2 regions of the Leucobacter sp. USHLN154 genome follow, and region 2 is predicted to be linked to the other one. Evidence: predicted binding sites of a transcription regulator. Region 2 holds the regulator's gene; the other holds the start of a gene.
The links. Region 2 encodes LexA, which represses DNA repair genes until DNA is damaged. Its sites were predicted from a motif close to TCGAACANNTGTTCGA; they were not measured.

Region 1: the regulator LexA is predicted to act here: its motif matches at 2,167-2,182, upstream of WFH23_RS04320 (phosphorylase family protein).

What each region holds. Positions count from the first base shown of each region.
Region 1 is NZ_JBBCXF010000002.1:37,751-42,163, reverse strand. Features, by position in the region: gene WFH23_RS04340 (nucleoside phosphorylase) at 1-173, shown strand, start outside; gene WFH23_RS04335 (HAD family hydrolase) at 170-883, shown strand; gene WFH23_RS04330 (S-ribosylhomocysteine lyase) at 931-1,422, opposite strand; gene WFH23_RS04325 (hypothetical protein) at 1,572-1,877, opposite strand; gene WFH23_RS04320 (phosphorylase family protein) at 2,246-2,806, shown strand; gene WFH23_RS04315 (DUF981 family protein) at 2,888-3,631, shown strand; tRNA gene WFH23_RS04310 (tRNA-Ser) at 3,701-3,791, shown strand; gene WFH23_RS04305 (response regulator transcription factor) at 3,875-4,413, opposite strand, start outside.
Region 2 is NZ_JBBCXF010000001.1:566,826-571,238, forward strand. Features, by position in the region: gene WFH23_RS02675 (methylenetetrahydrofolate reductase) at 1-91, shown strand, start outside; gene lipA (lipoyl synthase) at 102-1,175, opposite strand; gene lipB (lipoyl(octanoyl) transferase LipB) at 1,172-1,852, opposite strand; gene lexA (transcriptional repressor LexA) at 1,981-2,667, opposite strand; gene WFH23_RS02695 (LysM peptidoglycan-binding domain-containing protein) at 2,910-3,314, shown strand; gene WFH23_RS02700 (histidinol-phosphate transaminase) at 3,357-4,413, shown strand, end outside.

The DNA.
Region 1 (4,413 bases), on a different contig from region 2:
TGTTCGTCATCGCTGCACTCCACGGCATCGAGACGGGCGGCCTCTTCGCCATCGACGGGAACCCCCTCGCCGCGGCCGACGTCGCGATGGGGGACTACGACCCGTATCGCGAGATCGTCGTGCAGGCGGTCGACGCCGCGCTCACCGCCGCGCTCGACGTGCTGGTGTCGTGAGCGCACCGGCACGCAGCGCGCACTCGTCGTTCTCCGCGGTGCTCTTCGACTGCGACGGCGTGCTCGTCGACTCAGAGACGATCACCATCCAGCTGCTCTCAGAGATGCTGCGCGAGCTGGGATGGGAGATCTCGTACGACGAGACCGTGCGCACCTTCATCGGGCGGGCCCTGGTGGACGAGTGGGAAGTGATCCTCGCGCACACCGGCTTCAGGATCACGGACGCCTGGATCCACGAATTCCATGTACGCCGGGATGACGCCCTGCGCGTCAGCGTGCAACCCGTAGCCGGAGTGGAGGCGATGATCGCGGCGGTCGCCGAGCGCTTCGGCGACCGCATCGCGCTCGCCTCCGGCGCCGATCGCGTCAAGATCGAGATGCAGCTCGACGTCACCGGGCTCGGGCGCTGGTTCGGCGACCGGGTGTTCAGCGGCATGGAGCAGCCCCGCAGCAAGCCGGCTCCCGACGTCTACCTCGCCGCCGCTGCGGCGCTCGGCGTCGACGCCGCTTCGGCGCTCGTCGTCGAAGACACGGTCGCCGGTGTGACGGCCGGTATCGCAGCTGGCGCGACGGTGTTCGGATTCTCCCCGGACAGCCCGGTGCGCACCGACACAGGGATGCTGCGCGGAGCAGGCGCGTCGATCGTGTTCTCAGACATGAGCGAACTGCCCGGTCTGATCGACGAGTGGGCCTCGCGGGCCGCGGCGTAACCCGACGCGGCCCGCAGTGTCAGCCGTTGCGGGCTCCGACGCACTCCCTATGCGATGCGGGAGCGGTCGAACGCGTCGAGGCTGATGCCCTCGGCGAGCACGATCTTCGCCCACTCACGCGCAGAATGCAGGCTGTGATCGCGGTAATTGCCGCAGCTCACTGCTTCCGTTCCCGGCACGTCGTCCCAGGTGATGCGCTCCGCCAGATCGGTGAGCGAACTCTTGATCGCCTCGGCGACCGTCTCGACGTTCGGCTCGCCCCAGGCGATGAGATGGAATCCGGTGCGGCAGCCGAACGGCGAGATGTCGATGAGCCCGTCGAATCGGGTGCGCAGCAGCGCGGCGAGCGAGTGCTCGATGGTGTGCAGGCCCGCCGTGGGAATCTCCGCCTCATTCGGCTGCACCAGGCGGATGTCGAAGTTCGAGATCGCGTCGCCCTTCGGGCCGCGCTCGACCCCGATGAGGCGCACGTACGGTGCCAGCACTTTCGTGTGATCCAGTGAAAAGCTCTCTACTTCGGCAAGTTCGACGTCGCTCATGCGACCCAGTTTCTCATGGGCACCAGAGTATCGAGCGTGGGCACGACATCTCCTGGCATGACGAAACGTGACTCCTGAACGGCGTCGGGGCCCGGGTACGAGAACGGGCCCGCACCCGAAGGTGCAGGCCCGTTCTCCGTACGCGAGCGTTACGCTGCGCGCGCGAGCTCCTTGCGGGTCAGCGCGATCCGCGTGCGGTCGCCCGCGAGGCGCTCTGACACGCTCACGTTCCAGCCGGCGCGATCGAGGCGCTTGAGGTCGCCGCGCGCCTCGTCGAGACGATCGGTCTCGACGACGTAGAGCGTGCGGCCAGAGCTGCGGTAGACCGAGCGGCGCTGGGCCCAGTCGGGCACGAGCATGTCTTCGGCTCCGCTGAGGGAGTGGTAGGGCGTGCGCAGGGGGGCGGCCGCCGGCCGCACGTCTGCGATATTGGGCATACGAGTATGCGAAGTCATGGTGTTCCTTTCGTGGCGCACCGTCACGGTGCGCGATCCCCGAGCAGTTCTCGGGGGTGGGCTCACTGGGAGCCTGCGCTGCTTCGCCGGGGCTGCGTCGGTACAGCCCGTTCGATCTCTTGCGATCGATAGCGGAGCGCAACTGCACCGGTCTCATCGGGGGACCAGCCTCGTCTGAAGGCCTTCGGTGCTCGGTGGGTGTCGCGGCTGGTGACGCAGAGTTGAGGTGATCTCGACGTGCCGTTCAACGGCGATCATGCGTACGGCTCGCGAACCCGACTCCTCATATTAGAACACATTTTCGAAAAGCGCTAGTGTGGGTTCGAAGATGTGGATCAATAGGCGCGTGAGCGCCGCTGGGAGCGCCGATGACTGAACCGACCACCCTGCTCGTGTTCGCACACCGCGACGAGGCTTCGGCCTTCTCCGATGTGGCTCACCTCGTGACCGGAGTGGGCAAGGTCAACGCTGCGGTAGCACTCGCCGCGGAGCTCTCCGAGCGTCCCGTCGATCGCGTTGTGGTGCTCGGAACGGCAGGCGTCGTGAGCGACGGCCCCGAGCGCCCATCGCTCGACGCGGTCTACCAGATCACCGGAGTGGTGCAGCACGACTTCTCGCTGCCGTCGCCGGAGCTGCGACCCGCCGGCGACGCGATCCTGCCCCCGGAGGCGACCGCCACCATCGCGACCGGCGATGTGTTCGTGCAAGACGATGCCCAGCGCGCGACCATCGCAGGCCTCGGTGCGAGCCTCGTCGACATGGAGGCCTACGCGTACGCCAGCGTGTGCGCGCGCTTCGGGGCCGCGCTGCAGATGTTCAAGATCCCCTCCGACTTCGCCGACTCGACCACCACCGACGAGGAGTGGGACACGATCGTGTTCCGCAAGAGCGAGCAGCTCAGGGAGTTCTGGGACACCAGGCTGAGGTAGTTCGCGCGGCCGCCGCGTCAAGGCGGTGGCAGGGCTCCTGCTCGTTCGGTACACCTGAAGGCATCGGTGCGTTCGGTGCCGATGGAAAGGGGAGAACCGGTGCTCATGGAAGCCGACGGGCTCATCGTCGATTGGACGCTGATGCCCACGTACAACACCATCATGTCGCTCGCAGCGGGTGCGGGGCTGCTCTGGATACTCGGGCTGGTGCGCGCGCTTCGCAAACCAGTGGAGTTCGCTCCCGAGGGGTGGGCGCTGACCGCCGGCGTGCTCGGAAGCATCCTGACGCTCACCGGCGCGCATATGACCCTGACCTGGCCGCTCGCCGCCTACTTCCCGTTCGACAACATCATCTTCGGAGAGCCGAGTCTCGGATTCGGCGTCCTGCTGCTGGCAGCAGCCTTCCTGCTGTGGCGCCGCTCCGCCGCCATCACGGCGGCTCCAGACCCGGGGGCGCACCTCGCGCGCACCGCCCGACCACTCGGTATCTTCGTCTTCGGACTGGGTCTCGCGATGTTCGGGATCGCCGCCGCTGGAATGGTGTTCCAGCTCTTCGCCGCGCCGCCGGAAGAGCCCATCTCGGGTGCATTCGCCGAGTACCCGTGGGTGGAGGCGACCTTCATGTCGGGGCTCTTCGCGCTCGTCGGAGTGGGCGCCGTGCTCTTCCCCTTCGCCCTCAGGGGCTTCGATTCAGCCGGACCGAAGCTGCGGCCCGTCGCTCTCGTCGCGGGCATCGCCTGGGGGCTCGCCGGGCTGGCGTTCCTGCTCTTCGGGGCACTCAACTACTTCACGCACATCGGCCTGATCATCAATACGACCGCGTAACGGCTCGCGGATGAGGCCGCACCACGGCCCGATTCGCGCGAGCCGTTCGCATCCCGTAGGATTTTCCGCGGTGACGTGTCCGAGCGGCCGAAGGTGCAACTCTCGAAAAGTTGTGTAGGGTAACCCCCTACCGTGGGTTCAAATCCCACCGTCACCGCCAGATGAGAAGCCCCGGGTCCTTGCAAAGGCGAGGGCCCGGGGCTTCGTGTTCACGGCGGCATCGGTTGCATCAGCGACACCGAGCTACGGCTCGACGCGAACCACGCCGAGTTCGTACGCCCGGATCACCGCGAGAACGCGATTCGGCACTCCGAGCTTCATCAGAATGCGCCCGAAGTGAGCTTTCACCGTCGATTCGGTGACGTGGAGGGCCGCCGCGATCTCTCGGTTGGTCAAACCTCGACCGACGAGTGCGAAGACGTCCCGTTCCCGGTCCGAGAGCGCGTCGAGCTCGTGGGCGCGGGGCGGCGCCTCGTCTCTCGCCAGGTGGGGCACCGCGATCTCGATGAGCTTCGCCGTGACGCGCGGCGAAACGACCGCGTCCCCGGTGACGACCGCGCGCACCGCGGCGATCAACTCGTCCGGGCGCGTGTTCTTCAAGAGAAACCCTGCGGCTCCGGCCTGCAGCGCGCCGAAAGCGTACTCGTCCACGTCGTAGGTCGTGAGCATGAGCACGCGCACGCCGGGATGCCTGGCCGTGATCTCGCGGGTCGCCTCGATGCCGTCGGTCCCCGGCATGCGCACATCCATCAGCACGACGTCGGGGGCGAGCCGCCCGGCCG
Region 2 (4,413 bases):
GTCCGTGCATCTCTACACGTTCAATCGGCACGAGCAGGTGCTCGCCGTGCTCCGAGAGCTGGGTCTGCTGACTCCGAACCCGGTCGACTAGGCCCTCACCGTCACGCGGATCGAGCGCCGCCCGGTCCGGTCCCTGTCTCGGTGGGCGGCAGGCCCGCAAGTGCTTGAGGATACGAGCCCGCGGTGCGCTCCGCGAGGTGCAGCAATGCCGCGGGCACGGTTCTGCCGGACGCCAGCATCGTTCGCGCCCAGAGGCGACCAGCGCGGTACGAGGACCTCACGAGCGGGCCGGCAAGCACGCCGGAGAAGCCGAGCGACTCCGCTTCGTCGTGCAGGTCGACGAATTCCTCTGGCGGCACCCAACGAGCGATCGGGTGATGCCGTGCCGAGGGGCGGAGGTACTGGGTCAGGGTGAGGATCTCGCACCCTGCGGCTCTGAGTTCGGTCATCGCCTCGGAGATCTCCGCACGCGTTTCGCCCATTCCGAGGATGAGGTTCGATTTGGTCACCATTCCCGCATGGTGCGCCCTCGTGATGACCCCCAGTGAGCGTTCGTATCGGAAGCCGGGCCGAATGCGGCGGAAGATGCGGGGCACGGTTTCGAGATTGTGGGCGAACACCTGCGGAGCCGCCTCGAACACCTGCTCGAGATCCTCGGGCCGGCCGCCGAGATCGTCGACGAGCACCTCGACGCCTGCGCCGGGATTCATGGCGCGCACCTGCCGAATGGTCTCAGCGAAGAGCCAAGCGCCGGTGTCGGGCAGGTCATCGCGTGTCACGCCGGTGATGGTGGCGTACCTCAGGCCCATGGTGCGTGCCGATTCTGCGACCCGGCGCGGCTCGTCGCGGTCGAGCGGGAGCGGCTTTCCGCTCGTGATCATGCAGAAGTCGCACCTCCGGGTGCAGATCGAACCTCCGATGAGAAACGTTGCTTCGCGATCCTCCCAACACTCGAAGACGTTGGGGCAGCCGGCCTCCTGGCAGACCGTGTGGAGCCCTTCGCCTGCGACCAGGTCGCGCACCTGGCGGTACTCCGGGCCGAGCCGGGCGCGCGTCTTGATCCACTCCGGTTTCCGCTCGATCGGAGTCTCGGCGTTGCGGGCCTCGACGCGGAGGAGCGGTCGGCCCTCCGGCTCGGGGCGCGTGCCGGTCGAAGGCAGGCGACGCGCGCTCATGCGGTGAACTCCGCGATCACATGGGCGAGGTGCACCTGGAGGTCGGGTGCCACGATCTCGGGCGGGATTCTCCGACCGGCGAGTGCGCTCAGCGTGGTCACGCCGGCGTCTGGAATCCCGCATGGCACGATCTGGGAGAACGGCTCGAGGTCGTTGCAGCAGTTGATCGCAATTCCATGGGTGATGATGCCGGCGCGGGCGTGCAAGCCGATCTGTGCGAGCTTCGTCGGCGGACGATCAGGATGGGGCACCCATACTCCCGAGCGGCCTTCCACGCGTGTGCCCGATACGCCGAATGCGGCCACGGTGTCGATGATCGCCGTCTCGAGGGCGCGTACGAAGTCGACGACGCCGGCGCCGGACCGCAGCCGGACGACCGGATAGCACACCAGTTGGCCCGGACCGTGCCAGGTGACTCGTCCGCCCCGGTCGACGGCGACGACGGGACTGCCGTCCGACGGGTACTCATCCGGCTCGGCGCGGCGACCGGCGGTGTACACCGGCGGGTGCTCGAGCAAGAGGACCGTTCCGCGGTCGAGGCCCTGCTCGATGCGGTCGACCGCCTCGGCCTGGAGCTCGAGTCCGCGCTCGTACGGCACGCAATCAGGGTGGAATCCGAGCGCGAGCATCGGCGTTCGAGAACGGGTGGATGGAATCGGCATCGACGCAGTGGCCATGCGATCACTGTAGATGGACTCGGTTCAACAAAGCAACCGCCGCAGCGAGCGAAGGGCTGCGGGTGGGTGCCAGCACTCGCGCGTCGGTGTCCAGCGGTGCTGCGCCGCGGCGACGCCGCGCCCTGCGATCAGACCGAGCGGAAGACCGCGACCACGCGCCCGAGTACTTCCGCGTGATCGCCCAGGATCGGCTCGAACGCGCTGTTGCGAGGCAGGAGCCAGGTGTGCCCGTCTCGGCGGCGGAACACCTTCACCGTTGCCTCTCCATCGAGCATCGCTGCGACGATGTCTCCGTTCTCGGCTTCGCGCTGCTGTCGGATCACCACGAAATCCCCATCGCAGATCGCTGCGTCGATCATCGAATCGCCGACGACGCGCAGCATGAAGAGCTGTCCGTCGCCGACGAGAGCGCGGGGGAGCGGCACGATCTCCTCGACCTGCTGCTCCGCAGTGATCGGCACGCCGGCCGCGATCTGACCGACGAGCGGAACGTACGCCGCCTCTTCGGGGCGCTGCGCGGGGGCGTCGTCGATCGCCGACGAGGTCGAGGCGAGCTCGACCAGGATCTCCAGGGCTCTCGGCCGGTTGGGGTCGCGGCGGATGTAGCCGCCCAGCTCGAGCCTGCTGAGCTGATGCGTGACGCTCGAGAGCGAGGAGAGCCCCACCGCGTCGCCGATCTCTCGCATGCTCGGCGGATACCCCCGGCTCTCCACTGAACGCGCGATGCACTCGAGGATCGCCTGCTGCTTCTCGCTCAGCGGCTTCGTGGATCGGGGCGCGGCTGCGTCGCTCATCGCTGTCCTTTCTGGCCCCAGGGGGCGATGCGGATGGGGCGCGATCCATGAATGTCGGTGGGTGCTGATTCAGTGATCCCGTTGACCGAAACCCTAGCCGCAGCATTCGAAGACCGACAAACATATGTTCGAGTGTCGCGGAAAAAGAGCGAAACGTATCTTCGAAAAGACGCTTGCGGTTTCGATTCATCGAATATATATTCGAAACAGATGTTCGCATGGGCTCCACGCCCGCGTCATCGCAAGACTAAGGAGAAGTCATCATGAGCGCATCTGCTGTTCTGGGCCGGGAATCACGAGAGTCGACCGAAGCTTCGGGCTCGCTCCGCCTGACCCGGCGCGGGCGCATCGTGTTCGGTGGATTCGCCACGGTGCTCGTCGCCGGTCTTCTCGCTCTCATGGCGGCACTCGCGGCTCCGGAGGCGATGGCCGCGGCTGAGGGGCCGAACGGCGAGCAGTTCGATTACGTCGTGGTGCAGCCGGGCAGCTCGCTCTGGTCGCTGGCGACTGATCTCGACCCGACGGCCGACCCTCGCGATGTCATCACTGAGATTGTGCAGTTGAACCAGCTGGACGGTTCATCGCTGCAGGCGGGTGATGCGATCGCCGTTCCGCTGCGGTACTCAGATCATCCGCGCGTGGTGTCGGGCGACGAACTCGGGGCTTGACCGACTGATCGTCGGGGGGCTCACCGGCTTTAGACTGGTCGGGTGACTAGCTTGAGCGACCTCCCTCTTCGTGACAATCTCGTCGGCCAGGAGCCCTACGGCGCCCCGCAAGACGCGGTGCCGGTGAGCCTGAACGTCAACGAGAACACGCATCCCATTCCCGAGCACGTCGCCATCGACATCGTTCAGTCACTCGCTCGAGCGGTAACCGGTGTGAACCGATACCCTGACCGCGAGTTCACGGAGCTTCGGAGCTCCCTCGCGGGGTACCTCGGCCACGGCCTCAGCGTGGAACAGCTATGGGCGGCGAACGGATCGAACGAAGTGCTGCAGCAGGTGCTGCAGGCATTCGCCGGTCCGGGGCGGTCACTGCTGAGCTTCACGCCGACGTATTCGATGTACCCGCTGCTCGCCTCCGGAACCGATACCGAATGGATCGCTGTCGAGCGTCCCGCAGATTACGCGCTCACGCCGGAGGGCGTCGCCGAAGCGCTGCGCGAGCACCAGCCGGACGTCGCGATCCTCTGCGGTCCGAACAATCCGACGGGCACGTCGCTCGATCGTGAGGTGATCCTCGCCGCTTACGATGCGTTCGACGGCATGCTCGTCGTCGACGAGGCGTATCACGAGTTCGACACCGAGCGTGAGAGCGCGGTGTCGCTGCTCCCCGGACGCCACCGGCTCCTCGTATCGCGGACCATGAGCAAAGCGTTCGCGTTCGCGGGCGTGCGTCTCGGATACCTCGCCGCCGACGCGGCAGTGGTCGACGCCCTGCGGCTCGTGCGCCTGCCGTATCACCTGTCAGCGCTCACCCAGGCGGCCGCGACAGCTGCGATTCGTCACGCCGACGCGATGCTCGCCACGGTGGCCGACATCAGTGCGCAACGCGATCGTCTCGCGGACGCCCTCACCGCCCTTGGATACGTCGTGCACCCGTCGGGAGCCAACTTTCTGCTCGTCGGCGGGTTCACCGACCCGTCGGCCACGTTCGAAGCGCTGCGCGCACGCGGCATCCTCATCCGCAATCTCAGCATTCCAGGCCACCTGCGCATCACCGCAGGCACGGAGGCCGAGACGAGTGCGGTGATCGAGGCGATCA